DNA from 2 places in the Lysinibacillus sp. CNPSo 3705 genome. Region 1 is predicted to be linked to the other one. Evidence: riboswitches for the same ligand, from Rfam matches in the RefSeq annotation. Region 1 holds a riboswitch; the other holds the start of a gene.
What was found. Region 1 has a riboswitch for preQ1 ahead of queC (7-cyano-7-deazaguanine synthase QueC). Riboswitches for the same ligand answer to the same signal wherever they lie in the genome.
Positions count from the first base shown of each region.

Region 1 (16,600 bases):
CACTATCTTCAAGGCGCTCTAGATTGGCAAGAAGAGCAACTACTTTAGGCTGATTAAACGTGACAGCATCACGAATATAAGTCGGAGCCAAAGAACTTCTTAATTCTAATAAGTACATGATAAATTCATCTGTAATGGTATGATGATTCTCAATAATATTAACAAGCGTCGTTAGATTCCCATTGCGCCAATAATCATTTACAACCGCAGGCATTCCTTTTCTCCCTGTTATCCATCCACCCCTTCCTAAACGTTGAAGAGCCTCCCGAATAGTTGGTCGACCAACACCCAATTTTTTGGCAAGCTCTCTTTCCGGCGGTAAAGTACTTCCTACAGAATAAACGCCAGCCAATATCGATCTAATTAATTCAGTTTCAATTTTATCTGAGGAGCGTTCCTTTTCTTTCACATCCTCGCCTCCTTTGCTTTGTGGTAATACAAATTAAATACAGTGGTAATACCAAAAATTATATATCTAGTCTGAATTTTCTGTCAATGGTATTTATAAAAAGGATTATCAACAAGCCAGTAAAATACTTTGTAGATAATTATTTGCATCAAATAATTAATAGTAGGAGGGAAGAGTATTAAATCAGCCTTCGCTAAGACAAATGAAATTCTCATCCATAGCTTTGAGGGCCATAGTGGTTGTAAAGAGAAAAAATATTTTAGTGGAACAATTATAGTTAAAATTTAGTCGATCAACACACCATATAGGATTGAAAGAATCGTCAGGGGCTTCTTATAACTGACCAAAAATAATATTCTGAATTATAGAAATTTTAATGATTTCTATCAATAAAAGTCCTAAAAAATTCCTATATATTCCTCGATGATCTGAATTTTTTTATGTGTACAATATGTTATTTTGACGTATCTATTAGCAAATTTAATAGGAGTTCATTCTATTATTAATATAAAATACCTCCGAGTGCATTATTATTCATTTTTTATAATAATTATTAATTCATTGCAAAACGTTACACTTAGTAATTTTTAGGTCAAAAGAGTAAATGAATAATTTTCATAGCGATTAATTATAAAAAAATAAATTGACACTCAAATGTTTATGACTTAATATGAGTCTCAGCATAATAATATAGCTCTTATTAATAACCGTTGAGACGAGGGGTCGAAGATACGGTGGCCAAACAATTTAGTTCATTATGAATTAAATCCAGTGGGCCGAACCTGAGCACAAAATTAAACTTTTGTGAACAATAAGAGGAACAGCAGCTGATAGTATTCGAAGCTTTCCTTAAAATTGGGTGAGCTTTTTTTTATGCCCTAAAAATCTATAATTGTTAGGAGCAGTTAAAATTGTCAGAAAAAGTATTATTCACATCGGAGTCTGTTTCGGAAGGACATCCAGATAAAATTGCAGACCAAATCTCAGATGCAGTATTAGACGCAGCATTATCGCAAGATCCGCTATCACGTGTGGCATGTGAAGTATTCACAACTACAAACACAGTAATTGTTGGTGGAGAGATCACTACAAAAGCAGAACTAGATATCGAAAAAATTGCCCGTAATACCCTAATCGGCATTGGTTACACAGATGATAAGTTCGGCATTGATGGTCATAACTGCAATGTACAAGTTTTAGTACATACGCAATCTCCTGATATCGCAATGGGTGTTGATTCTTCAAGCGATACAAAAGAAGTAGGTGCAGGTGACCAAGGTATTATGTTCGGTTTTGCGACGAATGAAACTGAAAACTATATGCCTTTAGCAATTGAAATGGCACATATGCTTGTCAAACGTGCAACTGAGTTACGTAAAAATGGTCAATTCAAATGGGCTCGACCAGATATGAAATCACAAGTAACCATTGATTATACGGATAGTATGCAACCTAAAATTGATACTGTTTTAATGTCAATCCAACATGATGATGATTTTGACCGAGTAGCATTCATTGATTACGTTACAGAAAATGTAATTAAAGCTGTTGCGAAGCAATTTGGTATGAATGAGGACTTCCGAATTTTAATTAATCCAACTGGTCGTTTCGTAGTAGGCGGACCACACGGAGATGCAGGTTTAACAGGACGTAAGATTATTGTTGATACTTATGGCGGCGCAGCTCGTCATGGTGGTGGCGCATTCTCTGGTAAAGACTGTACAAAAGTTGACCGTTCAGCGGCTTACGCAGCGCGATACGTTGCAAAAAATATTGTTGCAGCAGGCTTGGCAGATAAATGTGAAATCCAATTATCATATGCAATTGGTGTAAGTGAACCAATTAGTATCGCTTTAGAAACATTTGGTACAGAAAAAGTAGCGAAAGAAGAAATTTTAAAAGCGATTCGTCAATTATTCGACTTAACGCCAACTGGCATTATTAACATGCTAAATCTACGTAAACCACAATATCAACAAGTTGCAGCTTATGGTCACTTTGGACGTAGTGATGTCAACGTAACTTGGGAAAAAACAGACAAAGTTTCTGAAATAGAGCAACTTTTAACAGTTGCTATGGGACAATAATGCAATGCGTGCAAGATCGAGTGGCTACAGCGGAATTTTTAGCCACTCAGGACCGCATGCCATTATTTGAAGCTTTAGTCAATTATACTAAACAAGATGTTACGCCATTTGATGTACCTGGTCATAAAATGGGGCTACATGATAACCCATTAAAATGGACGCTTGGAGAAATGACATTAAGAATGGACGTAAACTCGATGAAGGAACTTGATTTATTAAGTCATCCGGAATCGGTTATTAAAGAAGCTCAACAATTAGCTGCACAAGCGTTTAATGTAGACTACGCTTACTTTTTAGTAAATGGCACTACTGTAGGTATTCTCGCGATGATTTTAGCGACATGTAAACAGGGGGATACGTTGATCGTACCTCGCAACTGCCATAAATCAGTGATGAACGGCATTATATTAAGCGGAGCAAAACCAGTATTTATTCAACCTGAAGTTGATCAACATTTTGGTATTGCACACGGAATATCAGTTGAAAATGTAAAAGTGGCACTTGCAGAAAATCCACAAGCGAAAGCTTTACTTGTAACGTATCCAACATACTTTGGGTCGATGAATCAACTGCAAGAAATTTGTAAGCTTGCACATGAACAAAATGTAACAGTTATTGTTGATAGTGCACACGGAGCGCATTTAACATTTTTACCTGATGCAAACGATGCCATTAGTGCTGGTGCCGATGCAGTAACGGTCAGTATGCATAAAACAGGGGGTTCATTAACACAAAGTTCGCTTCTATTGCTACAAGAAAAACGAATCGATTCGAAGCATTTGCAAAAAGTATTAAATATGCTGCAAACGACGAGTGCAAATTATTTATTAATGAGTTCTTTAGATGTAGCACGAAGAGAATTAGCGGTGTATGGACAACAACGTTATAGCCAATTAAAGTCAATTGTTGATACGGCAATTGAAGAAATTGAACATAATTCACGCTATGAAGTGCTAAAAGCTGACTATGTACAACAAAATTTTAATCAATCCTATGATTGGACGAAACTTGTTATTCGTGTGAACGATCTCGGTTTAACTGGTTTCGAAGTTTACACAATATTGAAACAACAGTACGGCATTCAAATAGAACTTGCTGAAGGATATGTCATAATGGCAGTCATTAGTCATGTTGATACGAATGAAACAATCGGTAAATTAGTACATGCATTAAAAGATATTGAACTTAATCATGCAAAAAAAGATGCGATTCAGTCAGCTTATGTGACAGCGAATCACATTAATAAATTAGCCATGACACCGCAACAGGCGTGTAATGCTGAAACAGAAACAATGTTAATTTATGATGCGGTAGGTAGAATTAGTGCAGATTCATTAATGATTTATCCACCGGGAATACCACTAATTATCCCTGGTGAAGTTATATCAGAGGAAGTAGTAGAATTATATAACTTCTATTTTCTTAATTTTGGGAATGTTCTGTTCGAAACGAAAGAAGAAAACTATATTACAGTCGTAAGGGAGACAAATAAATGAGCATTGAATTATCAACATTAGGAAGACACGTATTAATTGAATTTTATGGTTGCCCAAGTGAAATTATTGAGCAAAATGCATTAATTGAGCAGTTTATGAATGAAGCTGCTGACTATTCTGGGGCAACAATTGTAGAATCTTGCTTCCATCATTTCAACCCATATGGTGTTTCGGGTGCAGTAATTATTGCTGAATCCCATTTAACGATTCATACTTGGCCAGAATACGGATTTGCCTCTGTAGATGTTTATACTTGTGGCGACTCAGTAAGTCCTTGGAAGGCAGCAGAATATTTAGAACAAAAACTGCAAGCGAAAAAGACAGAATCATTTGAAGTACCACGTGGAATGGCAGATAAAATTCGCCAATTTGCAGAACAAGAAATTGATACAATTTTAGTGAAACAAGAAGTATTAGAGGACGTGATTTAATGAAATGGTATACAGAACAATGGAGCGATAACTGTAAATTTTCAATCGGATACAACGAAGAGATTCATAGTGAACAATCTCCGTTCCAAAAAATCGATTTTTATAAAAGTGAAGAGTTTGGTACTTTCTTCACGTTAGACGGTTTGATGATGGTTAATGAAAAAGATGAGTTCGTTTATCACGATATGATTACACACCCAGCATTCGCGACTAACCCAGATATAAAAAAGGTATTAATTATTGGTGGTGGTGATGGTGGTACTGCTCGTGAAGTACTACGATACGAATCAGTAGAAAAAGTAGTTATGGTTGAAATCGATGAGTTAGTATTCCGTTTAAGCCAAAAATACCTTCCAATTACAGCTGCTGGTGTCGAAGAGGATCCTCGTATGAAATTAATTTTCGATGATGGCTTAGCTTACGTTCAAAACGCAGCGGATCAATCATTCGATTTAATATTAGTAGATTCTACTGATCCAATTTCTGTCGGTGAAGGTTTATTTACAACAGCTTTTTATAAAGAATGCTACCGTGTATTAAATGAAAAAGGAATTTTAATTAACCAACACGAATCACCATACTTCACGGAGTATGCAGAAAACATGCGTAAAGCACATAAAAAAATTAAAGGTATTTTCCCAATCGCAAGCGTATATCAATTCCATATGCCAACGTATCCATCAGGACACTGGCTATTCGGATTTGCTTCAAAAGCATTACATCCAATTAAAGATATTCAAGTAGATGCTTGGGACAAATTTACTCTAAAAACGAAATATTATAATACAGATTTACACGTTGGTGCATTCGCACTTCCTACATTTGTGAAAGAAGCACTTGATCGCGATGAATAAACCTTTAAACGTAAAAGCTTACTCTTACGTAAGAGGAATATAAACCAGAAGCTTAAACTTATTGTATAAAAAAGTGAATAAACAAAAAAATTCGCCTTATGGGTTCTGTTTTAAGTACAAAAAGCAAAATCGCAGGGTAAAAAGACAATTAATTAGCATATTAAAAGGTACTGCAAATGCAGTACCTTTTTTGTCCAACTCCAAGTACTCATTTAAGTTTGATTTTTTAATGAAAATATCTGATGAACAAACTCAATCGCTGTAATATGTGAAAAAAGAGAACCAATCGTGTTTGAACTGCTAATTTGGTAAATAATTCAAATCACTTCGACTTAAATCTGGGAGTTTCTCTCAAAGTAAAATTCCTTGTATATTCAAGTATCTAATTTTATCAGAATAATTTTCCTTCGAGGCCATTCTATCATCAATATAAATTACCCTCCAATTTACTCATATTAAGTTCTTTTTTCGAACCATAATAGAAAACAATACTCTAGGTTTACCACTTCTTTCATATTTGTTTTTCCTTTGCGTTAAGTTTTTTTAATTTCATTTAGTAAAAATAATACTAAAGTTGTAACAGTAATAAACAAGAAGGGTATAAAGAATTTAAAATGCCCTGATGTGAATAAGTATAATGTGGATAAGGTTAATGTACCTGCTGAAAAAAATAAAATTCTTTTCGTCTTATCATTCATCTTTTACCTCTCTTTTTATCAATAGAGTACGTAAATGTGAAAGTTATAGAAGGAGCTATTAAATTGTGGCAACATTAAAGTTCTTTCACATTAACATTTTTTGTTAGCTTTAATAGTTAGTATATTCTACTCAAATAGATAAATTCCTTCTTCCGCTAACCTGCCCAGTAAGTTGAATAGTTCCTTCCATTTAAATTATCACATTAACTAATTCGAGCGAAAAGAAGATTAAGTATTCGCATCGTTATAGAAATTTCTATAATGTAGCTTTATTAATGTGATTTGGATACCAAATCGTATGAAAATTGTTAAACTTTATAATGTTTTTTTAAGTTTGTACTAGAAAACAGAACCTGTTAGCCTTATGGGCGACTTTTTTGTAGGTCTTAAGGTAGAAGATAATTAGTATTTAATAGGATTATTACCAAAATGTGTGGTTGATTTCCGTTCCGACTGGGCGCTTTGTTGCTGTCGCTTCGCTTTCGCACAGATAAGAGCATTTGTTGCTGTCGCTTCGCTTTCGCACAGATAAGAGCATTTGGGTCTCGGGCCAACACGATGTTGGTCACGAAGGCGTTATCACAGGATGTGATGCTTTTAGCCTTCGTTCCTCTATTGCTAATCCCCGAGGAGTCGCCCAGTCGGAACGAAGGTCAACTATTTACATAGTAGACGTTTTAACAAAAGTAGTCATCCACAACTTTTGGTGATGAAACATTTAATGGGTATATTGACAATTATTTTTCGGACAACTAAGCTTAATTAAAAGTAGAGCTGGAGAGGGGATTGCCAGTGGAATTCATTAAATTAAATTGTCCGAATTGTAATGGAAAAATTGAATATAGAGAGGGACAATCATTCAAATGTCCTTATTGTGAAACTGAAATAATGTTGAAAGAAAATAAAGTTTATTATGTTGATCAGACGATTAATAATTATTATGGTACAACTTCTGCGCATAAAGATACACGTCCAAAAACGAATTTAAAAGCGCTTTTAATAATACCGATTGTCTTCCTTTGTGCATTTCTTGGCTATTTTCTTTTGAGTGGCAATCAAACAGAATTTGATAAACATAAGGAAATACCTATTCGGAAAATGCCAGAAAGCGAAGTTCTTTTATTCTTTTTAAAAGATATTTTTGATAAAGGTGAAGCAATGCCGTCTAAAGAAGAAATCGCAAGTATCCGTTATTTGAAGGCATACTATTCTGAAGATCAATGGCATTTTGATTACAGTCTTGACGATCCGTTTACAAATAAGCAAGCCAAAATTTCTACCTATATTATTATGGATAAGCTATTAAATACACAAAAAATTGAACAAAAAGATTTTGAAGCCTTTACAGGTTTGACGGTATTGAATCTGATGGGGGATTATGAAATATCACAAAGTGAAAATGTAAGCTTCCGACATCTGGAAGGATTAAAAAGTTATACAGGCCGCTTTAATGAATCATTTAGTAAAATTGCTGACTATTTTAGCGATAAGTCCAATGTTGTAGAGCTCTCTATTCAAATTCGAAGTAATGATGAACTTGCTTTACTATTACAATTTCCTAATCTTCAATCACTTGAAATTTCGTATCACACCGAGGAGGTTACAGATTTCCCACTGCTGAATAAACTGCCGTTAAAATCATTGTCTATAAAATTTGCCAACGATTTGAAGTGGTTGTCGTTATTAACTGATTTAGAGTCGTTAGCAATAGATTATAGTGAAGCAACAGATTTTAGCTCGTTCTATTCACTGAATCAATTACAAAATTTGAAACTTACAGCAGTAAAAAACTTAAAAACGCTTGATTTTATACAAAACATGCCTAATTTACAAACGCTTGATCTTGAAAATATAGATATTACGAATGTAGAACGTCTTAGAAATAAGTCTTCATTGACAAAGTTGCGTTTAGCTTCTCTTTATAAATTAGAATTGCTTGATATCGTGAGCAGCCTGACTTCACTGACCGATTTATCGATAACTGGTTATAGTGGCCAAATAGCACCGATTGTAGCACCCCATTTAACAAAAGCGGAATTAAAAAATACTTTCTTACCCAAGTTAGAGGCACCTGCTTTAAAAGATTTAACTGTTGATATAAGTGGGGGACAGTCGTATTTGAATGGAGCTGAATTATTGAAATACCCACAGCTAGAACAACTTACAGCAATGGAGTCTGGCGATTTTATAGGGATCCGTTCTTTAAATCGTCTACCTAATCTGCAAACAATAAATTTAAAAGAGACCACTTTTTATGAAGAGACGAGTGAGTTATTCAATTTACAGCATGTAAAAACGTTAAATTGTTATGAGTGTAAGTTCCAATTTAATAGTCAAAATTCATTTAGCAACAACAAATTGGAACATTTAACTTTGAATAATGTATCCTTCCGAATAGATAATGGTGATTGGGTACATGAAGTTGATCAGGTAATGCCTTACTTTGTTGGCCTTACAGCTCTGCATTCATTCACTATCCAAGATAGTTCACTACAATCATTGAGTTTTATGGAAAAATGGCACCAAATTGAGGTGCTTCACTTGGAAAATAACGCCATTTCGAATGTAGAGCCATTAGTGAATTTGCCTAATTTAAAAAAACTATATATTTTAGGAAATCAGGTGCAAAATAAATCTGTTCTAGACAATGGAATTATGATTTATTGAGGTAATATGACTATATTGTGAATGAATTAAATCTCAGCAAAGTGATTAGTGTACTATATAACAGTGGTTTTTCCAGAGAAGAAAAATACAATTGACGTTTCATACTATTTTTTGTATTATATTGAAAAGAATGCCCGGACTAGATCGGGAGAGGTTCATAGCAAATACCCTCTATAAAAAACTATGGAAACATGACAATAATGCCATGTCCATATTGGACGTGGCTTTTTTTTTATGTTTTTACTTATGTTTTAATAGAATGATTGGTAATGCCTCTCTTGAAAAGTGTTGGGAAACATTTTACAAGGAGGTTTTTTTATGTTTTACCGAAGTTACCGAAGCCGTAATTGAATTGAACTTTTTGATACTAAGGCACACAATATTCGTTAAAAAAATCGATATAAGGGAGTTTTTCTAGATGAAGCAGGAAAAAGCAATTGTTGTATTTAGTGGAGGTCAGGACAGTACAACTTGTTTGTTCTGGGCAAAAGAACGTTTTGAAGAAGTTGAGGCTGTTACTTTTGATTATGGTCAAAGGCATCGTCTTGAAATTGAATGTGCGAACGAGATAGCTCGGGAGCTCGGAGTTAAGCATCACATTCTAGATATGTCACTCCTGAATCAGCTTGCTCCGAATGCGTTGACACGACAAGACATAAAAGTAGATGACGGAGAAAATGGTGAGCTTCCCTCGACCTTTGTACCTGGTCGAAATCTTCTCTTTCTTTCATTTGCGGGCGTTTTAGCGAGTCAAGTAGGAGCTAAGCATATTGTCACTGGCGTTTGTGAAACGGATTTTAGCGGATATCCGGATTGTCGAGATGTTTTTATTAAATCCTTGAATGTAACGTTAAATTTATCGATGGATGATTCCTTTGTGATTGATACACCGTTGATGTGGCTGAATAAGGCACAGACATGGGAGCTAGCTGATCAGTTTGGGGCACTTGAATTTATTCGGGAAAGAACGCTGACTTGCTATAATGGTGTAATAGCAGATGGCTGTGGTGAATGCCCGGCATGTAAACTGCGAAATAAAGGGCTTGATGAGTATTTGAGCTTCAGGAAGGAGTCTTAAGGCATGTCAGAATTTATAATCGTCGATAAACTCCAAAAAATAGATGAAGATATTCAAAGAAATCAATTGAACTATCATGCAAAGCGTGTACTCATAAGCAAAGAATTTACTTTCGATGCGGCTCATCATTTACACAATTATGAGGGGAAATGTAAAAACCTGCACGGTCATACGTATCGCGTAGTATTAGGACTGAGTGGATACACAGATGAACGCGGTTTGGTGATTGATTTTGGCGATATAAAAGCAATATGGAAACAAAAAATAGAAATTCATTTGGATCACCGTTATTTAAATGAAACGCTGCCACCCATGAATACGACGGCAGAGAACATTGTTGTTTGGATTTACGAAAAATTGACTGAGGCCTTGCTTGATGAACAAAGATATAACGGTGCGCGTGTAGAGTTTATCAGACTATATGAAACTCCGACAAGCTATGCCGAAGCTAGACGGGAGTGGATGGAAGTTGAGTAAGGTACCTGTTATCGAGATTTTTGGACCGACGATTCAAGGCGAGGGAATGGTCGTTGGCCAGAAGACTATGTTTGTGAGAACTGCAGGCTGTGATTATTCCTGTTCTTGGTGTGATTCATCATTTACGTGGGATGGTAGCGGAAAGCATCTTATCGTCCAAATGACAGCAGAAGAGATTTGGTCTGAGTTGAAACGCCTTGGAGGCAGTGGTTTTTCATTTGTCACGATATCAGGCGGCAATCCTGCACTCCATCAAAATTTGGAAGAACTTATTGCGATTTTAAAAGAAAACGACATTAAGGTCGGGGTGGAAACACAGGGAAGTAGATGGCAAAAATGGATGTATGAGATTGATGAACTGACAATCTCACCTAAGCCACCTAGCTCTGGAATGACCACAGACTATTCGATGCTCTCTAATATGTTCGAAAAGCTTAAAAATCGCAACAGTAATCATCATATATCTCTCAAAGTAGTCGTTTTTAATCAAGGAGATTACGAATATGCTAAACAAATTCACCAACGATATCCAATGATTCCCTTTTATCTCCAAGTCGGTAATGATGATCTCACAACGACTGATAATTCTCAATTGATACTCCATTTGTTGGATAACTATCATGCGCTGATTGATAGAGTGATAAACGATGAGGAATTCAGAGATGTCAAAGTACTACCACAGTTGCATACCCTCGTTTGGGGGAATAAAAGAGGTGTATAAATAGTGTGTCGAAATTGTATGATGTTATCATTATTTATTTGACTTCCATCAAATACGTGTTGTAAAAACCTTCAAATCGAAAGGGAAAAGATTATAACTTGGGAAGGTGTGAGAGTATAGGTTAATTTGGCCTATACTTTTTTTGTACGTTCCAACATGTATATAAGCTATAGAGTAAATAGTTGAATCGTGAAGACAGCAGTAGTAACTAGCCAAGTGCAGGTGTTCACATGCCGATGCGGATATAAAGGTTGAAATAAATATGTACAAAAATGCTTGTTTAACCAATTACATTTTTGACTCCCTTTGTATATTACAACTTTACAGGAGTGGCGAGCATAATAGCATCGGCTAGCCATTGATGTAGCTGGGTTCTAGCCTAGCGAATCATGCGAGTAGAGGCTCCGTGTCAAGTTGTAATTATTCACACACTTGTAAAGAAACGTAGTTAATCAGCGAAAGTGTACATGTTTAGACGAGCAAAAATGTACATTATTATTTTGACAATTACATACGGAATCTGAAAAAAGTATCTAGTTTGAGATACACGAACTTCATTTTGTAACCTCCTAGTGATCATTAACAAAACCTCATTTTCACAAATAATAAAAATTCCTACCAATTTATCTACTTTCCTATCTTTATTTGTGTTAACTTAATATTAATGAAGGTTAACTCAAATCGAGAGAATAGGAGGCAATGACATCAAGTATTTAAAAAGTAAGATGGAGGAATAAAATGATTCGAAAGTTTTCTACATATGATCTTGCGCAGATTTCATTGCTAGCTTGTCTTATTATCGTTACAGGCATGTTTAAAATTCCAACAGGTTTTCCTGGGTCTGACTTTCAATTATCAGCACCTATTGCCGTTGCGATTGCAGCGGTATTTGGATTTAAGCGGTATTTTCTAGCGGGGATCATTGCAAGTTTAATCTTATTTTTACTAGGTATACACTCGATCTTAAATGTGGAGATTTCCTTCATTTTTCGATTGACTGTAGGCCTACTTATTGTATTATTTGGGACTTCAATTCCGGTACTTGTTTTGGCAGGCCCAATTGGCACAACGATTGCTAGATTTGGTTTGGCTTTTACGTTAGGAACTCCATTGTTACCGTTAGTAGTTTTGGCTATTCCAGGTATGGTAATCACAGCTGTTAGTGTTTATCCTATAACGAAAATATTACAGACAATAAATAGGAAAGTAGCAGGTAATAATCATGTTAAAAACGTGTTATAGCATTCGCATGCGTGCGGCAGAGAGAAGCCCTGAACTAGGGGAAAAGCATATATCTGGTGGTGAACGGATAGGTAGTAAATCTCAGATAGAGCCAATTGTAAAGCAGTTATTGAACAAAGCAAGTAATCATTCACGTGGTGATGCTGACTTTATACAAATTACCGTTGAAAAAATTGCACATAATCAGATACAGTATTTGCCGCCTTTAGAAATTACCACAGTTGAGGCCGGTTCAATTGAAAAGGCCCATAGTGAGGCAAGAAAGATACTAACCTCCTTAGGTGTTTCGGAGCATGCATTGAATGTTGCTTTTCACCAACTTAATAGTCATCAAAACCTCCGTGGCGCAATTATTTTAAATAGTAAAACCGGCTTACGGCTTGACAATCGGGGGGAGAAGGGTGTTCGAGTATCACGAATCGATTGGCAAGACGGTAATGGGGAGCTGAATGAGCGTGTCCGTGAAGCGTTGGCTCTGGCGACGAAAGTGGCAAATTCTCCGTTTACAATTGCAGAATTATGTTGGTCTGATGATCCAGATTACGTCACTGGATATGTAAGTAATCGTGCCATTGGTTATGTCAGAATTACACCGTTAAAAAGGGAAGGCTGCGAGAGCGGAGGGCGTATTTATTTTGTGTCAGATGAGGTTGAACTAGCATCTTTTATAAACTATTTAGAAAGCGTACCGGTTCTCATTAGGAGGGATTAAAAAATGGATCAGTGGTTTCAGCAGGAACTACAATTAATAGAAGAGAAAGGATTGACAAGAAAATTACGTTCGTTTTCCAATGGCAATGAGAGCGAGATCATCATGAATGGTGAGAAATTTTTGCTTTTTTCATCTAATAACTATTTAGGTCTTGCAACAGATTTTCGGTTGAGAAAGAAAGCATTTGAAGGTATTAGTAAATACGGTACAGGGGCAGGTGGCTCGAGATTAACAACTGGAAATTTCGTCATTCATGAACAGCTTGAATGTGAAATTGCGGATTTGAAAAAGACTGAAGCCGCCATTGTTTTCAGCAGTGGTTATTTAGCGAATATTGGTGTGATTTCGAGTGTGATGAAGGCAGGGGACATAATTTTTTCTGATGCTTGGAATCATGCGAGTATAATAGATGGTTGTCGACTTAGTACAGCAAAGACAATTGTTTATGAACATGCGGATATGGTAGATTTAGAGCAAAAACTAAGGAAATCACATGGAGATGGAAAGAAGTTTATTGTGACAGATGGCGTCTTTAGTATGGATGGTGATATCGCTCCACTTCCCGAAATAGTTGCACTAGCAAAGAAATACAATGCTTACATAATGATTGATGATGCACATGCGACAGGTGTTTTAGGAAATGATGGCCGCGGTACTGCCGATTATTTTGGATTGAAAGATGAAATTGATTTGACAGTTGGCACGTTGAGTAAAGCGATTGGTGCAGAGGGTGGCTTTGTAGCGACGTCGTCCATTGCAAAGAACTATTTACTGAATAGCGCTAGATCTTTTATTTTCCAAACAGCTTTATCTCCAAGTGCAATTGAAGCAGCGCGAGAAGGAATTTCCATTATTCAACATGAACCCGAACGAAGGGAACAATTGCTGAGTAATGCTAAGTATTTACGTTTGAAATTGGTGGAATCAGGTTTTGTAGTTAAAGGAGGGGAAACGCCAATTATATCTCTTCTTATTGGTGATGCCCATGAAGCTATGCGATTTTCTGAGAAATTAATGGATGAAGGTGTTTTTATTCCAGCGATTCGACCACCAACTGTGCCAAAAGGGTCAAGCCGGTTGCGAATTACAGTGATGGCTACACATACAATGGAGCAACTCAATGTAGTCATAAATAAAATTAAGGAAATAGGAAAAGAAATGGGTATTGTATCATGATCAAAAATGATACCTAGATAAATTCTTTTGATATACTGCAAAATTCAAGATTAAAATCATCTTACTAAAACCCCTGATTCTTCTGCTTGGCGTAGAAAATCAGGGGTTTAATTTATACCGTTTTTATAAATGATTCAATGCTTTGACGCTCACTTTAACTGTTAAATCATGTTTCCCACCTGAATAAACGCCTTCAACAGGGCTTATATCGGAATAATCACGGCCGATGCATAAAATAATGTGATTTTCTAACACTTCTACATTATTAGTTGGATCGAGACCAATCCAGCCGATTCCTGGTATCATGACTTCTACCCAAGCGTGGGTTGCAATATCACCGATCAAGGCAGAGTTTTCATCGACGTATAAATAACCACTAACATAGCGTGCTGGAATTCCTTTAGCTCTTAGCACTGCAAGCATGACATGTGTGAAATCCTGGCAAACACCTCGCTTAAGAGAAAAGGCTTCGCTTGCAGTTGTCGTAACATCGGTTGCACCTGGAACGTATTCAAAAGTCGAGTATAAATATTGCATTAAATTTAATGAAAATAATACAGGATTTTCAGCATGACCAATTGCATGATAAACTTCCTCTAACTGATTTTCTGTCATAAACGTAAAATGTGTAAACTTTAAATAGGGTAAATAATGTTCATAAAACAGTTTCGAGTGAAAAATTGTCTGCATTTCTGGTGAATATTGAATGCGATGAATAAATGGTGCACGTTGAATGCTGACAATAGAGGTCGTTTGAATTTCTAGCTCTTGATGCTGCTCAGGTATATAAAATGTGCCAACCGTATTGCCCCATATATCTGTATGCTCACGCGTTAAAGATGAAGGAGTGATGGCAATTCGATAAGATAGTAAGCGCTGACGCTCATCGCCCCTTGGTTTTAAGCGGATTGTATTTAAGCTTTGATCGACTTCAGACTCATATTGAAAAATATTTGTATGTTGAATTTCAAATTTCATTGTGTCTGCTTCCTTTGGATTACTGACTTGCTTGTTGAAAGGGAGCTGTTGTTGATTCCTTTCAAGGTTGTACGCTGGGTTCATATAAATGATAAATTGTTGAAAATGTATTGCCAAAATCAATACATTGACACAATCTTTCCTCCATTAACAAAATAGTTTCCTCTAACGTAATATTCCATAAATCTACATTCATCACGGCAAATAATAAACTCTTTAATGGGGTATGAAGCGCTAAAAATCTTGCTGAAAGAGGGTCGCTGTCTAAACAGATAAAAGCTTCTTCTAATTTTTTTAAGCAAAACATCACTGAACGTGGGAAATGCTTATCCTGTAATAAATATTGCATAACATAGAGTAAATTGGTTTGGCAATGCTTGCGTAAATAAGACTCCGTCGCCTCCGATAAATCGAGTAAAAACGATCCATCCGCTTCTTTTAAAGAGATGGCTATTTCCTTATGTTGCTCCAGTATAATTAAAGCCATACGAATCGTCTTTTCTACACGTTCTAACCATTTCCCAACTTGCATGAAATAAAACGGTAAATCTCGATCCATCGAGCCTTCGATAAGCCCCGTTACCGTCAAAGAAGTCTTACGAACATTTTGTAAAAAAGAGTTAAGGACGATAAGTGGAATTGGTCTTTCACGTTTCAACATGTCTTGCTGTAATGATAAATAAAAGGCATTTTGCAATTCCCAAAGCTCAATGGGTATGCTATCGCGGGTTGTACGGGCGTTTTCTCGAACTGCACGTAAAGTAGCATGGAGGGCGTTGCAGTTATTATTAGAAAAGAGTAGATATTCGATAAGTGGATTGACTCGAATCGACTCATAAAAGGACAAGTATTCTTCCTTCGAGGCACAAATATTTAACACCGCTTCCCAATGATCGATGTATTCATTTTCTTTGCCAGATTGCTCCAACATATTCAACAGCTGTACTTGTAATATATGTGCATTCGTTTGTGATCGTTCACTATATCGTGCCATCCAGTATAGTGCATCGGCTACTCGACTTAGCATATTGCAATTCCTCCTTTAATATCCATGTATCTTTAGCTCCTCCGCCCTGGGAAGAGTTCACGACTAAAGATCCTTCTTTTAATGCGACACGCGATAAACCTCCAGGAAGCACATAAGTATCCTCGCCCTTCATGACATAAACACGCAAATCGACATGACAAGGATAAAATCTACCATCTTGAAAAGCTGGTGCTCTAGACAGGCTAATTGTTGGTTGTGCAATGTATTGAATCGGGTTTTCCAATATTTTTTCTTTAAAAATAGCCATTTCTTCATCACTGGCATGCGGACCAATTAGCATATCATAGCCCCCTGATGCACTAACGTTTTTTATAACAAGCTCTCTCATATGCTCAAGAACCCACCCTCGCTGTCTATCGTCAGCTAGATGATAAGTCTCCACATTACGTAAAATAGGTTCCTCTTTCAAATAGTAGCGAATCATATCCGGTACATAGGCATACATCGCCTTATCATCAGCTACACCATTACCAACAGCATTTAAAATAGCAATATTTCCGGCCTTATAAGCAGCCATAATATGAGG
Region 1 covers NZ_JAQZSD010000029.1:6,029-22,628, reverse strand. Annotated here, with positions in the region: gene PVA17_RS13530 (GntR family transcriptional regulator) at 1-409, opposite strand, end outside; gene metK (methionine adenosyltransferase) at 1,321-2,496, shown strand; gene PVA17_RS13520 (aminotransferase class I/II-fold pyridoxal phosphate-dependent enzyme) at 2,496-3,992, shown strand; gene speD (adenosylmethionine decarboxylase) at 3,989-4,423, shown strand; gene speE (polyamine aminopropyltransferase) at 4,423-5,277, shown strand; gene PVA17_RS13505 (leucine-rich repeat domain-containing protein) at 6,768-8,642, shown strand; PreQ1 riboswitch class I at 8,787-8,833, shown strand; gene queC (7-cyano-7-deazaguanine synthase QueC) at 9,061-9,720, shown strand; gene queD (6-carboxytetrahydropterin synthase QueD) at 9,724-10,197, shown strand; gene queE (7-carboxy-7-deazaguanine synthase QueE) at 10,190-10,918, shown strand; gene PVA17_RS13485 (hypothetical protein) at 11,657-12,160, shown strand; gene bioW (6-carboxyhexanoate--CoA ligase) at 12,141-12,872, shown strand; gene bioF (8-amino-7-oxononanoate synthase) at 12,876-14,048, shown strand; gene PVA17_RS13470 (transglutaminase family protein) at 14,172-15,026, opposite strand; gene PVA17_RS13465 (alpha-E domain-containing protein) at 15,088-16,053, opposite strand; gene PVA17_RS13460 (circularly permuted type 2 ATP-grasp protein) at 16,007-16,600, opposite strand, start outside.

Region 2 (16,600 bases), on a different contig from region 1:
CAGCTCTGCACCCCAAGACTCCTTAATTTTAATCCCTAAATCATCCGCTACTTTTTTATTGATTAATAGTTTTAATTTTTGTGGGTATTGCGCTGGTATATCAGCAGGTGTTGCTTCACCTTTTAGAATCTTCACAGCCATTTGCCCTGCCTCATAACCGATGTCATAATATTCAAAACCATATGCAGCTAAGCCACCACGTGCTACTGAGTCAAGCTCTCCTACAACTAGTGGTAATTTATTAGAGTTTGCTACATCAATGACAGACTCAAGAGCCGAAACTACTGTATTATCAGTAATGATATAGAATGCATCTGCTTTACCAATTAATGATTCAGTAGCTTGTTTTACTTCTGCCGAAGTTGCCGCAGATGCCTCAACTACTGTTAGGCCTTGCTCAGCCATAACTTTTTTCACTTCTTTTACTTGTGCTACTGAGTTTTGCTCACCAGCGTTGTAAACCATACCTACTTTTTTCGCACCTAGTTCCTTTAAGAATGCTACTGTTTTTGAAATAGTCTCAGGATGTAAATCAATCGTTCCTGTTACGTTTTTCCCTGGCTTCTCCATAGATTCAATGAGCTGTGCGCCAACAGCATCCGTTACAGAAGTGAAGACAATCGGAATATCACTAGTAGCTGTCGCCGCCGCTTGTGCTGATGGTGTAGAGTTAGCAAAGATTAAATCTACGTTGGCACTTACTAGATTGTTTGCAATCGTCGTATTAAGACTATTATCTCCTTGTGCTATTTGCGGATCGTATTCAACTTTTAAGCCAGATTCTTCAATTGCTTTTTTGAAACCTTCAGTTGCAGCATTTAAAGATGGATGCTCAACAATTTGAGTAATCCCAATTTTAAATGTTTTGTCATCTGCATTGCTGCTCTCACTTGCATTATTCTTGTCGTTCTCTTTCGAGTCTGATGAACTAGATCCACTGTTACCACAAGCAGCAAGCATTAAAACTAATCCAAATAACAGGAACGAAAGCTTTCTTAAATTGCTTTTCACAAATAATCCCCCCAATATTATCTCTAATATTTATCACACTTTATCCAAACAAAGTGTGAACTTATCGCTATATTATCGTTATTATATAGGTTCGTCAATAACATTATGAATGTTCTGACTATTAATCTTCACAAAATATTTTATTTTTTCGCTTAATTTGTCACTTTAAACCACTAAACTACACTATTTCTATAAATTGATTTCTTTTTCTAATATAACAAAAGTTTTTTTGACAAATTTCGCGAAGTTATTTTTCTGCTATTGATTTTTCAAGTAATTTGTATAAAACCTAAAAACCCGATATTCCCCAAAATAAATGTCAGGCTGTCAAATTATTATATTTATTCACTATTACTTCTATAAGATATCTACTAACTGACTACTTTAGGGTAGCGGGATATCCGGGAAGTAAACGTGCGTTTGAGTAATGCCTTGGATGGCTGAATAAAATCACTCTCCCTTAATGTTTACATTTTGTTGCTAACTACATTGATCTCCACATTTCAGTCTCCTTTTTTACACTTAATGCATATGATGCAAATGAGACGAATGCTGCTTTCAAAAAGGAGGAATACCATGAACAATGAAGAAACCGATTTAAATCAACCTTCTTATTCACAAGAGAAACAAAATGGAAATATAGAGGATATTGACTCAATCATCTCTAATCTTTGTGACAGTCTATTTGCATTTGCTCTAGATTTTGCCTTAAATGCCTTGGAATATACAAAAGATTTAGATGGAGAACTAGAATATACAGATGAATTCAAAAAACAACTTGACGATATCATTTTTGAAATAGGAGAAATTAAAAATGTTTTAGATGAATAAATCCCAACGAGAGACCTCCTACTTCTTTAGCACCAAGGCATCCTCAGAATAGAAGTTTAAAAAAGCAGAGGTGTCTAAATGCAAAGCTTTCAAGATATGTGTACAAAATTTGCTCAGATTGCCAACGGAAAGGCTTCTATGGAACATGGTGTATGTTCCGTAAAACTTAATCGAAATCTTACTGTTACGATTCAAGGTCGCCCAAGTCGTAGTGCACTTCATGCTGGAATAACGTTCGAATCACTCGATATATACGGAAATGCACTTAACTTAGGTGAAGTTGTAGTACTTCAAGAAGAATTAACACCATTTGTTAAGGTACTTTCAGAAAATAATTTAATTATTAGTGCCGTCCATAATCACTGGATATATTCAGATCCAGTAATTTTATACGTTCATTTTCAATCAATAGAGCCCCCATTAATCTTCGCCCAAAAATTTGCTCAAGCATTTAGTGTTTTAAAAAACTACTGAAAACTACACTTGTTAAAAGAACTGCTTAGAACAGTTCTTTTTACTATGACCGTTTTTAATGTTCACGGTTGCTTCTCAGCTATAGTTCAGTTTCATTCATTCCATCTGTAATGAAGCAACTGTACAAGCCCTCTTCTTATGGATTCCAAATTCTAATCCCCACTAATGAGCACAACGAACAAGGGCTAAATATTACCTTTAGCACTATGAATTTCTGCGTTTTTTTTACTCATTGCTATTTACAAATAAGCATGAACATTGATATGATTGCATTTGCTTCACGTGGTTCGTAACCATCCCACGCAAAAAAACTAAGGAGAAATGTATATGAAAGTGAAATTTTTAACAACGAGTGGCATAATTGCAGCTCTTTACATCGCTATTACATTGTTAGTCGCCCCATTTGGCTTTACAGAGGTGCAGTTCCGTCTATCAGAAATGTTTAATCATCTAGTTGCGTTTAATCCACGCTTTGCCTTCGGAATCATTATTGGTGTATTTATCTCCAATCTATTTTCACCAAACGGCATTATCGATTTGTATTTTGGCGTAGCCCATTCGACGATTACTCTTGGATTGTTCATTCTTATTTGTAAATTTGTTAAAAATATTTGGGCACGTTTAGTCATTAATACATTATTATTTACTTGCACAATGTTCATCATTGCTTTTGAATTGAACATTGCACTAGAATTACCATTCTTCTGGACATGGTTAACTGTTGCTACAGGTGAATTTGTTGTCTTAGCGATCGGTGCACCGATTATGTATACATTGAATAAACGCTTAAACTTCAAAAATTTAATTTAACTGACGGATCTTAATAGATTCGTCTTTTTTTATTTCCTTGTTATTCTTGACAACATTCTGAAAATACTTTACAATTCTTTTCAATAAATGCTAAGAAAAAGAATAGTAGCAAGCGGGCGTACTTAAAGAGAGCTGATGGTTGGTGCAAATCAGTAGTACATACTTGCGAATGGGCTTTGGAGCAGTCTCATCAAATGTGAGGACGAATTTACTCCCCGTTACCGGAGTACGAAAGCGCGCAATATATGCGAATGAAGGTGGCACCACGGTTACTCGTCCTTTTTACAGAAGGATTGTAGTGACTTTTTTTATGGGAAAATTAGAGAAGAGGAGTCGAGAGAAGATGAGTATAGTAGTAGAGAAAAAAGGATATTTCGGTGAATTTGGTGGTAGCTTTGTTCCTGCTGAACTTCAAAATGTATTAAATATTTTAGATGAAAACTTCCAAAAATATAAAGACGATGAAGACTTTAATAAAGAGCTAGATTATTATTTCCATGAATATATTGGGCGCAAATCTCCACTTTATTTTGCTGAAAATTTAACAAAACAATTAGGCGGCGCAAAAATTTATTTAAAGCGTGAAGATCTTAACCATACAGGTTCACATAAAATTAATAACGTCCTCGGACAGATTTTATTAGCAAAGCGCATGGGTGCTAATCGTGTGATTGCCGAAACAGGTGCGGGTCAGCATGGTGTAGCAACAGCAACGGCTTGTGCAATGTTCGGAATGGATTGCACCATTTATATGGGTTTAGAGGATACAAAGCGTCAAGCATTAAATGTCTTCCGTATGGAGCTTCTTGGTGCAAAGGTAGTAGCTGTTGATAAAGGTCAAGGGCGACTAAAGGATGCTGTAGATGAAGCATTTGCTGACTTAGTGGAAAACTATGAGACGACTTTTTATTTACTAGGTTCTGCTGTAGGACCTCACCCATTCCCTTCAATGGTCAAGCATTTCCAATCAGTCATTAGCCGTGAAAGTCGTGAACAAATTATAGCAAAAGAAGGCAAGCTACCAGCAGCAGTACTTGCTTGTGTCGGTGGCGGCAGTAATGCGATCGGTGCGTTTGCAGAATATATTGCAGATGAAAATGTTCGCCTCATCGGCATTGAACCCGATAAGGCAGCTACATTAAATGAAGGAACACCCGGTGAATTACACGGCTTCAAATGTTTAGTATTGCAAGATGCAGATTGCAATCCACTACCAACGTATTCAATTGCTGCTGGACTAGATTATCCTGGAGCTGGTCCAGAGCATAGCTATTTAAAAACAATTGGTCGTGGAGAATATGTAACGGTGACGAATGAAGAAGTGCTTGAAGCATTCCAAGTGCTGTCAAAGGTTGAAGGAATTATTCCGGCACTAGAAAGCTCCCACGCAGTTGCTCATGCACTAAAACTTGCGCCAGCATTATCACCGGAAGAGAGCATTATTATCAATATCTCTGGCCGCGGAGACAAAGACGTAGAACAAGTATTTCAAATGTTAAGTAGATAAAAAGCGAAAGAGCGACTTCCCTTTGTGGAAATCGCTCTTTTAAATTACATCTGGAATCGGCCAGCATTCATAAAGATATCCAACACTAAAGGACGAAGAAAACTAAATTCTTCGTCCACTTTTAGGAATTTTTATTTAAGAACAGGCTTTTGTCTGTAGTTTAATTTTTAATTTATCTAGCATATCAACTGTCATTTTTGCTAGATCATACTGTGCTTTAAAGCCCCATTCTTTTTGTGCGGCTTCGATATTTAAAGAATTTGGCCAGCTATCTGCAATCGCTTGACGAACCGGGTCTACATGATAATTCATACGAAAATGTGGCAAATGCTTGTTAATTTCCGCCGCAATTTCAGATGGCTCGAAGCTCATTGCAGTGATATTAAAGGCATTGCGATGTATTAGTTTGCTACTATCGGCTTCCATTAAATCTACAATAGCTTGCAATGCATCTGGCATGTACATCATGTCCATATACGTACCTTCTTGAATATAAGATGTATACTTCCCTTGCTCGATCGCCTCATAGAAGATCTCTACCGCATAGTCTGTTGTACCGCCTCCAGGAGGAGTTACGTATGAAATTAACCCAGGGAAGCGTACACCGCGAGTATCTACACCAAAACGATTGAAATAATAATCACATAACAGCTCACCAGCAACTTTATTTACCCCATACATTGTTGTTGGACGCTGTAATGTATCCTGTGGCGTATTATCCTTTGGTGTCGATGGACCAAATGCGCCTATTGAGCTCGGCGTAAAAAATTGCAAGCTTAATTCACGCGAAACCTCCAACGCATTCATTAAACCGCCCATATTTAAATTCCACGCTAGCAAAGGATTTTTTTCTGCTGTTGCCGATAATAACGCCGCTAAATGCATCATTGTATCTGCACCAAAATCTTTCGCTAAATCATGCATTCTTTGTCCATCCGTCACGTCCAATACTTCAAATGGACCTTTAGAATGCTCAAGCTTCCGGATATCTGTCGCCAACACATTGTCCTCTCCATAAATACCACGAAGTTTTTCTACAAGCTCAGAACCTATTTGACCTAGTGCTCCTGTAACCATTATCTTTTCCATTTCTCCAAACCTCCACCTGTGAACAATTGTACTCTCCGAGGGTACAATAATATATAACCAAACATTGATTTAATAACACTTCTGATGAATTTCATTATAAAGTGTTCATATTAAAAATACAACCACAATATTTTCAATTTTAAAAAACAGAGCAAAGAATCCTTCACCAACAGTATATGAGACCTATAAAATATTGTGCTAGAAAAACATATAAAATACATATGTACAACTCAGGTGTACATTCAAGCAATATAAATTTTGTTTAATACTACTCAAAAAAAAGAACCTCCTTTGTTGACAAAGAAGATCCTTTTGTTGTTATTAAATACGGAAACGCTTTACGGCTATTTGTAAAACTTTTGATACCTTATGTAGCTCTTTAATATAATCATGGAATTGCTGCTGTGCGGTTAATTGATCGGCTGTTAATGTAGCTACATGTTTAGTGGATGCTGCATTCGTATCAGAAAATGAAGTTAACATTACCGCGTCTTCACTAACCTTTTTCGTATGGTTGGCAATTTCTTGAATAGTTGTAGATACTTCCGTTATATATGGCTTCATTGTATGTACTTTTTCTAAAATATGATCGAAGCTTGTTGCCGTATCTCCTGTAACCTGCACTCCCTTTTCAGTTGCGACTAACACACCCTCCATCATTTGCACAGCATAGTTGGAATCTAAATGAATATTTTGTACAATGGACGTAATCGTTTGGGTTGAAAGAACGGTTTGCTCTGCAAGCTTGCGAACTTCATTGGCTACCACCGCAAATCCTTTACCATGCTCCCCTGCCCTAGCAGCCTCAATAGATGCATTTAAGGCTAGAAGGTTTGTTTGCGCAGTAATTTTTTCAATTACTTCAACCATTTGATCGATTGTAGCTGCTCTCTCTACAAGATTAAAAATGGCTGTATTCGATTGTTCAACTGCGCGTTTAATGGCCTGTATTTGAGTTAAATTCGCCTGTACAATTTCCGTACCACTTTCTGCATCACTCGCAGTTTTATGAGCAAAATTTTCAACAACCTGCACTTTTTCTAATATTACTTGCACATTATTTAGCACTTCCTCTAGAGATGCTGTATTCGAAGCTAATTTTTTAGTAGAAGCAGCAGTTGAATCTGAAATAGACTGTACATCCTTTGCAATTTTGTGCGTCGTGTTAGACGATTTTTCGGAGGATTCCTGCAGTTTCCCAGTCATTTCTTCAACATCATGTGCACTTTTTGATACTGTATGAAGTAGTCTTTTCACCTCTGTTGTCATCTGATTATAAGACAATACTACCTCGCCCAGCTCATCCTGCGCCACATAACTGGCATTCGCTGTGAAATCTCCCTGCTCCGCACGCTTTAATAATGACTTCAATTGACGCGTTGGTATATTCACAGCTTTTGTTGCTACAAAACCTATACAGATTACTAACAGAACAACAAATAAACATACTCCCCCTAATAGCCAATAACCAAATTGCACATCTTTCTGGTATGCCTGTTGCTGTTCTTTAGCCCGCTGAACTAAATAGCTTTGAGTTTCTTCTAATAATGAATGACTTTGCTGGCTTACAGGTAAATAAGACTGACCATAAAATTGTTGCTGTTCTTTTTGGCCCAATTGTTTATAGTTATTGATCATTTCTACCTGCTGTGCTAGTAAAGTTTTAAATTTCTTCATCTGATGGTTCATCTTTTTATCGATTTCTAGACTTACTAAATGTTCTAAAGGCTGCTCAGCGTTTTTTAAAATGACAGTCATTTCTTGATAAGCTCCGGCTGAATCTACTAAATAATCTAATTGTCGTTGTGATTCCTCTAGTTTATTTAACCATCCGATCGGTACAAGTCCTTCAGTATAGCTTTCACTTGCATGCCATGACATTTTCCGTAAATAATCAACACTAAAAATACCTAGCAATACATTTGATAGTACACAAACTATCATCAGTATAAGTAACTTGTCCTTCACCATTATGTATCGAAAAAAATGCATCATCTCGGCTCCTTCTCCAACTCTTACCAATAATGATAGTATGAAGATTTAAAGCCAGTGTTATGTTTTTGTAAAGATTACACGAAATGTTGTGAAAATAATCCCATTACTCCTAATATAATCGGCGCATATTCCCCTCGAGGTAACATGATATTAGTCCCCATAAATGCCTTTAGGGACATACCAGTTTGATTCGGAAATTACCTGATGAAGAGCTTCGCTTTGCCCGTAACCTCCCACTGCTTTTCTTCCGTATCTAAATCAAACGTTATCTTAGTAACCCTACGAATTCACTCCAAATGTAAAATTAACAAAATAGCAAAATTGGTTATAACTTTTAATAATCATAATAATCATTTAACTTGCAACCTTCTGAATTTCCTATCGTTGTCTATTAATAGTATGGTTTATCAAGCTTCTGCTAAGTGTTTTTAGTACGAAAGCGAAGCGGCAGCGGCAATTGTTTTTTGCGCGAAAGCGGAGCGGCAGCGGCAATTGTTTCTGCGCGAAAGCGGAGCGGCAGCGGCAATTGTTTCTGCGCGAAAGCGGAGCGGCAGCGGCGATTGTTTCTGCGCGAAAGCGAAGCGGCCGCTAAGGCAAAATTACTCAAAAGGGAGGTGTGTGAATGTTACAGTTTAATAAATTAGATAAAAGTTTAGTTATTAGCTTGGCATTGCTCGGTATTATTAGTTGTCTCTTTGTTCATTCCAGTAGCACGGTGTTTGAGCAGTATACAAGCTCGTTTATTACAAAGCAATTTTTTTATTACCTAATCGGATTTTTAATTATGTTTGGAGTAGCAAAGCTTGATATCGAGCAACTAAAAAAGATTGGCTGGCCATTTTATTGGGCGATGGTCTTATTAACATTTGGCTTATTTATTGCACCAGAAAGTATAGCTCGGACTATAAATGAAGCAAAACGCTGGTACCAAATCCCAGTTTTAGGATCTATTCAGCCGTCAGAGTTTTTAAAGTTCGCGTTTTTAATCGTAGTCAGTAAGGTTATTGTTGCACATCGAGAGAAATATGAGCGCCCTACCTTTTTAACGGATATGCGACTACTCTTAATCATCGCTGTTATCACTCTTCCACCTACGCTTGCTGTTTACAAGCAACCAGATACGGGCATGGTCATGCTTTATATGTCGATGATTATACCGATGATTTTCTTTTCAGGTATACAAAAAAAATTACTTATACTCTTTACAGCCATTCCGGTATCAATTCTCAGCGTAGTGGTTATTCTTTATGTAAAGTTTAATGATTTTTTTACAGATAAAATTTTAAATAAATTATCAGGGCATCAAATTTCTCGAATTTATGGCTGGTTGCAACCACATGAATATCCTGACTCATCTTTTCAAACAAGGCAGGGATTTTCAGCAATTGGTACAGGGCAGTTTACTGGAAAAGGTTACATGAAAAATAATGTCTATGTCGTAGAAAAGCATACCGATTTCATTTTTGCCAACATCGCTGAAGAGTTCGGCTTCATTGGAGGGGCATTTGTCATTACTCTTCTGTTTTTTGTTATTTACCGTATTGTTCTCATTACAGTAGAAGCAAAGGACCCATTTATGACATTGATGGGAGCTGGCATTGCTAGTTTATTAGCCTTCCAAATTACGCAAAATATCGGTATGACAATTGGACTTTTACCTGTAACAGGTATGACTTTGCCATTTTTAAGTTATGGCGGTAGTTCCCTCATATCAAATTTCATGTTAATGGGCATTGTGCTAATTATCTATAATTCTTATAGCGGCTACATATTTAAAACAACAAAAGAGTAGGTGAAGGCTCGTATGAATGATACTTTAAAAAAGAGAATTTTATTATTACTATTTCTGGCAGGAGTTATTTTATTCATACTCATAGTGCGCCTAGCCTTTCTTATGCTGTAAGATCAAAAAGCTGTCTCAAAAGTGTTACTACGACTTTTGAGACAGCTTTACATTTAAATTTTATGAATACTATCAATGACAACTTTTATAATTGTATCAAGATCCTCTTGTACGATATTAAGTGGTGGAGATAATGTTAATACGTTATTAAAGCCTGCAACAGTGGCACCATTTTTACCGATAATAACACCCTGCGCCTTACATGCAGCAATAACAGCATTTACTTTATCTATTGGTAAAGGCTCCTTCGACGTTTTATCTGAAACTAACTCAATGCCAATTAATAAACCTTTGCCGCGAACATTCCCAACATTCGGATGATTATTCAATGCTTGCTGAAGTGCTTGCAGAGTAGCAGCTCCAACCTCACTAGATCTTTCAAATAATGCTTCTTGCTGAAGAATCTCAATATTTTTCAATGCGACCGCACATGCGACTGGTGATCCGCCAAATGTATTGACATGGCGGAAATAACCGTATGCATCTGACTCGGTAAATGCCTCATAAATTTCCCGTTTTACCGCTGTAGCTGATAATGGTAAATAGGCACTTGTAATTCCTTTTGCCATCGTAATAATATCAGGTTTAACACCGTAGTTCATAAATCCAAATGGCTTACCTGTTCGACCAAAGCCACAAATTACTTCGTCTACAATCATTAAAGCTCCATGTTTTTTACACACTTCTTCAATGCCCTTTAAATAGTTCTCCGGAGGCATGATGACTCCCCCACCTGTAATAATTGGCTCTAAAATCATCGCGGCTACTGTTTCACTTAGCTCCCACGTCATCGTCTTATCTACAGCCTTGACGCTTGCTAATTCTGTTGGGGCAAGTGTATCACTTTCATGTTCCCGATATTGATCAGGTGGTGCTACATGGATAAAGCCAGGAGATAATGGTTCATATTTATATTTTCGTTCCGCTTGCCCTGTCGCAGCCAATGCACCAAAAGAACTTCCGTGATATGCACGGTAGCGAGAAACAATTTTATAGCGAGAGCTTTCCCCTTTTTGTTGATGATACTGACGCGCAATTTTAAACGCAGTTTCGTTAGCCTCTGACCCACTATTAGAGAAGAAAATAACATAATCTCCACCAAGCATTTCATTAATCTTTTCAGCCAGTTCAACTGCAGGTAAATGTCCCTGCGATAAAGGAGCATATGCATTTTTCATCATTTGCTCATGTGCTACATCTGCTAATTCTTTGCGACCGTAACCTACATTTACACACCACAATCCTGCCATTGCATCGATGTATTCAACGCCATCTGTATCAACAATCCTTGCACCATTTGATTTTTCTACTACATATGTTGCTTGTGGATTATAGGGTTTCATTGAATGCCATACATATTGTTCATCTTTTTTTAAAATATCACTTTTAAGATTTACTTGAACCATATCTATACACCCCTTCATGTTTTTTCACTTATTTACATCGTTATTGCTTGGGAACGCAAATGAACTTGTTGTATCCTCTGTTTCATCAGGCCAGCGTTCAGAAATTGTTTTCGCTTTCGTAAAGAATCGTGCTTGGTCTGGCCCAAACATATGCCCTTCACCGAACTTAGAGCGCTTCCATCCTCCAAAGTTGTGATAGCCAACTGGAATCGGAATCGGAACATTAACGCCTACCATACCTACTTCAATTTCTTCTTGGAATTTGCGCGCTGCCGAGCCGCTACCCGTAAACATCGTGACACCATTCCCAAGTTCGTGATTATTAATTAAATCAATAGCTTCTTGTAAGGATTCAACGCCTACAACAATACGTGCAGGGCCAAAAACCTCCTCTTTAAAAATAGTCATTTCTGGCGTTACATTATTTATCAATGTCGGACCAAGATAAAAGCCTTTAGATGTTTCACATATTTTCGGATTTCGACCATCCGTCACAAGATTAGCTCCTTCTGTAATAGCACCGTCGATATATCGAAGAATGGTATCTTTTGATTGCTGCGTAATAACTGGGCCAAAGTCTACCTCGTCATCTGTATATGGGCCAACCTTTAATTTTAGGATTTTCTCTTTTACTATCTCTGTAAAGCGTTGTTCAGTATCTTTCCCGACGACGATTGCTCCTGAAATAGCCATACAACGTTGAGACGCCGCTCCATACGCTGCACCTAAAAAGGCATTAGCTGTTTGCTCTAGGTTTGCATCTGGCATGACAATCATGAAGTTCTTGCCGCCACCAAATGCAGCAACTCGTTTATTGTGCTTCGTTCCTGTTTGGTAAATATACTCCGCAACAGGTGTTGATCCAACAAATGAAATGGCTTGTATCTCTTTATTTTCCAGCAGTTCATTAACCGCCACTTTATCACCATTCACGACTGTCCAAATTCCATCTGGCAGTCCTGCCTCTTTCCATAAGTTACTTAAGTATAAGGCCGAGATTGGCACACGCTCAGACGGTTTTAAAATAACTGCATTTCCTACCGCTACTGCCATACTTGTAATCGCCAGCGGGACCATAACAGGGAAATTAAATGGAGCAATTGTTGCAACAACTCCAAGTGGAGCTTTTGCAGAAAAGGCATTAATATCGCCGCCTACATTAACCGAGTATTCCCCTTTCAGCATTTGCGGGGCACTTATTGCCATATCTACAGATTCAATGCCACGAACTATTTCACCCTTAGCATCTTCCTTCGTTTTCCCACTTTCCTCACAAATTATTTCGATGAGCTCATCTTGTCTTTCAACTAACAACTGACGGAAACGATGCAAAACCTCCACCCGTTTACCAATCGATGTCTTTTTCCATGCAGGGAATGCTACTTTCGCTAGCTGGATAGCTTGCTTTACCTCATCTCTAGTCGCTAACGGAACTTGCGCAATGACCTCTCCTGTTGTTGGATTATAAACTTCCGAGAAACGACCACTAGTACCTGCTGTTTCAACACCATTGATAAAATGCGTAAGCGTTTTCAATTTTTGTTGAACTGTCATAATTTCCCCACTCCTTAGTTATCATTATTCAAGATCCAATTCTTCCTTTTGGAAAATAGAACTTGCTTTCTCTACCGGTTTTAACCATTTTTTCTTTTGTGTAACTAAATAGAAAATCATCACGACCGCTACTACAATACATGTAAATAAAATTTGCGAACGCATTGATTCAATAAAGAACATAGCGATCAGTAATGCTGTTGTAGCTAATATAGTGAAATACGTTAAATAGGGGAATAACCACATTTTCACTTTTAATTGTTCGGGATTTTCTTTCTCAATTTTCCGTCGCATTTTTAATTGTGAAAAAGCAATGATTAAGTAAAGAATCAACGTAATTGCACTACATGAACTAAGTAAAAACATAAATACTTTATCTGGTGAAACATAATTCATAATAACGGCAATATAAGAGAAGAATGTCGCTGCTAATATGGCATTAACAGGTGCTCCCTTTTTATTTAATTTCAAAAATGCTTTCGGGGCTTCCCCTTTCTCCGCTAAAGAAAATACCATTCGAGATGTCGCATAAAGCGCGGAATTTAAGCACGATAAAACCGCTGTTAAGACAACAAAATTCATGATTTGCGCAGCTGCGGGAATACCGATGTAATCCAATACTGCTACATAGGGACTCGTTAAAATACTTGAGGAATGCCAAGGTAATAATGTGACAACTACCGTTATCGACCCAACGTAGAAAATCAAAATACGCCAAGTAATTGAATTTGTAGCTTTTGTCACCGCTGCTAACGGTTCGTCAGATTCCCCTGCTGCAATCGCAACAATCTCTGTGCCCATAAAGGAGAAAATAACAATGACTACACCCATCAGGACAGCACCGAATCCATTCGGTAAAAAGCCACCCTCACCGATTAAATTAGCAGTACCTACCGCATCAAAATTAGGTGCGATTCCAAAGATAATAAATGCACCAAGTGCTAGGAAAGCTATTATACTTGCAACCTTAATAAGAGAGAACCAATATTCAAATTCACCAAAAGCTTTTACGGAAAGGGCATTTGTTAAAGTAAGTGCTACAGTTAATATAAGACTTAGTAGCCATAAAGGAATGCCATCATACCAATATTGAATAATCGCAGCAGCTGCTGTTGCCTCTAAAGCAATGGCAACAACCCAGAAAAACCAATATAACCAACCAATCATAAAACCAGCCCAAGGACCAATTGCTTCATGTGCATAATGCGCAAATGATCCACTTGTTGGATTGACAGCTGCCATTTCCCCAAGCATTCGCATGACAAGAATAACGATAATACCCGCAAAGATATAAGATAAAATTGCGCCAGGGCCGGCTAAGTTAATCACTGAGCCGCTTCCCATAAATAAGCCAGCTCCGATAACCCCCGCAATAGCGATCATCGTCATATGCCTTTTCTTTAACCCTCTTTGTAAATGCGTCTGTTGCTCCATATCTGTTCACCTCTTTTATAGATTGGATTACCGCTTACAAAAATTTTACTAGTTACATTGAAACGAAGGTATAGACAAACTGTAAAATTCTATGCATTTGTTTTAAACATAATGTAAAATAGACTAAACATTCTAAAAATACGATATTTAAGTTAATTTCAGCAAAAACAACACATCAATGAGAAAACTAGAAAATGTCTATGTTAAAAGGCGGGAGGTTAACATGAGTCAATTTAAGCTTCAAGTGAAGGATGTATTAGAAAACACACACTTCCAAAGCGCGGAGGTTGTAGCTGGTGAGGATGGATTATTACGAATTGTCAAGTGGGCCCATGTCATTGAAGTTATACAAGTAGATAATTTTCTAGCTGGTGATGAATTAGTTTTAACAACAGGGATTAGCCTTCAGCACAGCATCGATAACTTTATCTTTTTCGTAGAATCTTTAATCGAAAAAAATTGCGCGGCATTGTGCATTGAATACGGGACTTCCATACAGACCATCCCGGAAGTGATTGTAGCTCTTGCTAATCGTCATAGCTTCCCTATTATCGTTTTTCATGACACAGTTCCTTTCGTCCGTATTACACAGGATTTACATAGTCAAATTATGAATCAGCAATATTTAATGATCTCTACTTTAGAATCCTACTCTCAAACATTAAATAAAAATGCTTTATTAGGACAAAACGCAGAAGAAATTTTACAAAATATGTATCATGAATTGAAGACACAAATTATCTTCGCTATTAAAGGTCGAGAGCCTATCTTTTTTCCTAATATGCCGCATACTAAGCGCCGACAACTAGTTTCGCTGGAAAAGTCAGCACCCGTAGTTAAAAATGAGCCCATCTTTATATTTGATCAGCATTATGCAGATTTAACGCTCTATAGAGAAGATGGTCTATTCTCTGAGTTCGAATTACTTATTTTAGACCGTACAGCTACTGCCTTGGCACAGCTGTTAATGAGAGATTTTTATATTGAAGAGAAAAGGGACATTGAGGATGCCTCTATTTTAGCGGATTGGATCGACCAAAAACTATCGAAAGAGGAAATTTATAAATTTATCGTAACCCATCATTCTAACTATAAACTTACTAGCGGAACCGTTTTTATTTTAGCAACTCCTCATGCAGTCTCTAAGGTGCAGGAGGATATTGTCTATAGTAAGCTCTACTATCGAAACCTTTTTGAGCAGAATGGTTTTATACCATTTTTATTTGAAAGAAAAAGCTATGTCATTTTTATTTTACTCCATAAGAAGGATAGCAAATCGAGTCGCGAAGTATTGAATTCGTTAGTTTCTTCCGTACAGAAAACCGATTTTTATAAAAAACAAACGGCCCAAGGTTATCAAATCGCCATTGGCAAGGTCGTTGCAGACGTAGAAGAAATACCAAAGAGCTACCAAACGGCCCTCGAAACTTTGTATATTTGCAGTAAAGTACAAACAACTTCTTATTTTTACGATGATTTACATCTGTATCACCTCATCTATAAATTACAGATGCAAGTCAATTTACAGGAAGTAATTCAAGATTATTTGCAGCCTGTTATTGAATATGACAAAAAATATAACAGTAAGCTATTAGAAACTCTACAGGTATACTTACAAACAAATGGTTCCAAACAACAAACAGCCAACCAACTGTTCATCGTACGCCAAACACTCTACCATCGTTTAAAAAAGCTTGAAAGTCTCTTAGGGGAAAATTTCATGAAGGGCCATAATCGAATTACACTTGAATTTATGTTGCTTGCCAATTCTTTAATAGAGGAGAACAGTTAATTTCTTAGTTGTTGATTGGGTTAGTGGCGTTGCTCGCATGGGTAGCGGCGATATTCATCGGTTTAGCGGCGTTATTCATTGGGTTAGCAGCGTTGTTCGCAGGGGTAGTGGCGTTGTTCACCGGGTTACCGGCGTTGTTCGCATGCTTATCACCGATGTTCTTCTGCTTATCAGCTATCTTCTCCTCCTTATCAGCGATGTTCACCTGTTTATCAGCGATTTTCCCCTCCTTATCAGCGATTTTCATCTGTTTATCAGCGATTTCCTCCCCCTTATCAGCGATGTTCTTCTGTTCATCGGTTAGCACGCTCAACATTGCTTACCCTTTTGAGCGTGCTAGCAGATTTTAGTTTTCGGTAACTACCCCGTTGTATAATCCAGGTCTGCGGTCGTCATAAACAGGAATTCGGCCTCTTACTTCATCGACAATTGAAAAGTCCACGTCGATGACAGCTACTTCTTCGTCCTCTGCACCAACCCATAGCACCTCGCCCCACGGTTGAATGATCATTGATTGACCATTAAAGTTCTCTACTTTTCTAGAAATACGATTAACAGCGATCACAAAGCATTGATTTTCAATGGCACGTGCTTGCAGTAATGTTTTCCAATGATCGATACGTGGTGTTGGCCATTGTGCCGGCACGAACAATACTTTTGCCCCCGCTAAGGCGTGAGCGCGTAGCCATTCAGGGAAACGAATATCATAGCAAATTACGCCTGCAGCCTCGATATCTCCAAGGGCAAAGCGATTCATTTCATCCCCAGCTTCTAAATATAAATGCTCGTCCATC
Region 2 covers NZ_JAQZSD010000043.1:8,818-25,417, forward strand. Annotated here, with positions in the region: gene PVA17_RS17010 (ABC transporter substrate-binding protein) at 1-1,011, opposite strand, end outside; gene PVA17_RS17015 (hypothetical protein) at 1,588-1,842, shown strand; gene PVA17_RS17020 (DUF1259 domain-containing protein) at 1,921-2,316, shown strand; PreQ1 riboswitch class I at 2,593-2,637, shown strand; gene PVA17_RS17025 (QueT transporter family protein) at 2,644-3,126, shown strand; T-box leader at 3,210-3,410, shown strand; gene trpB (tryptophan synthase subunit beta) at 3,470-4,633, shown strand; gene PVA17_RS17035 (L-threonine 3-dehydrogenase) at 4,769-5,722, opposite strand; gene PVA17_RS17040 (methyl-accepting chemotaxis protein) at 6,044-7,717, opposite strand; gene PVA17_RS17045 (FtsW/RodA/SpoVE family cell cycle protein) at 8,340-9,509, shown strand; gene PVA17_RS17050 (aspartate aminotransferase family protein) at 9,674-11,026, opposite strand; gene PVA17_RS17055 (CoA-acylating methylmalonate-semialdehyde dehydrogenase) at 11,051-12,580, opposite strand; gene PVA17_RS17060 (amino acid permease) at 12,605-14,014, opposite strand; gene PVA17_RS17065 (PucR family transcriptional regulator) at 14,238-15,806, shown strand; gene PVA17_RS17070 (hypothetical protein) at 15,811-16,122, opposite strand; gene PVA17_RS17075 (carbon-nitrogen family hydrolase) at 16,153-16,600, opposite strand, start outside.
Region 2: another riboswitch for preQ1. It lies ahead of PVA17_RS17025 (QueT transporter family protein); the one in region 1 lies ahead of queC (7-cyano-7-deazaguanine synthase QueC).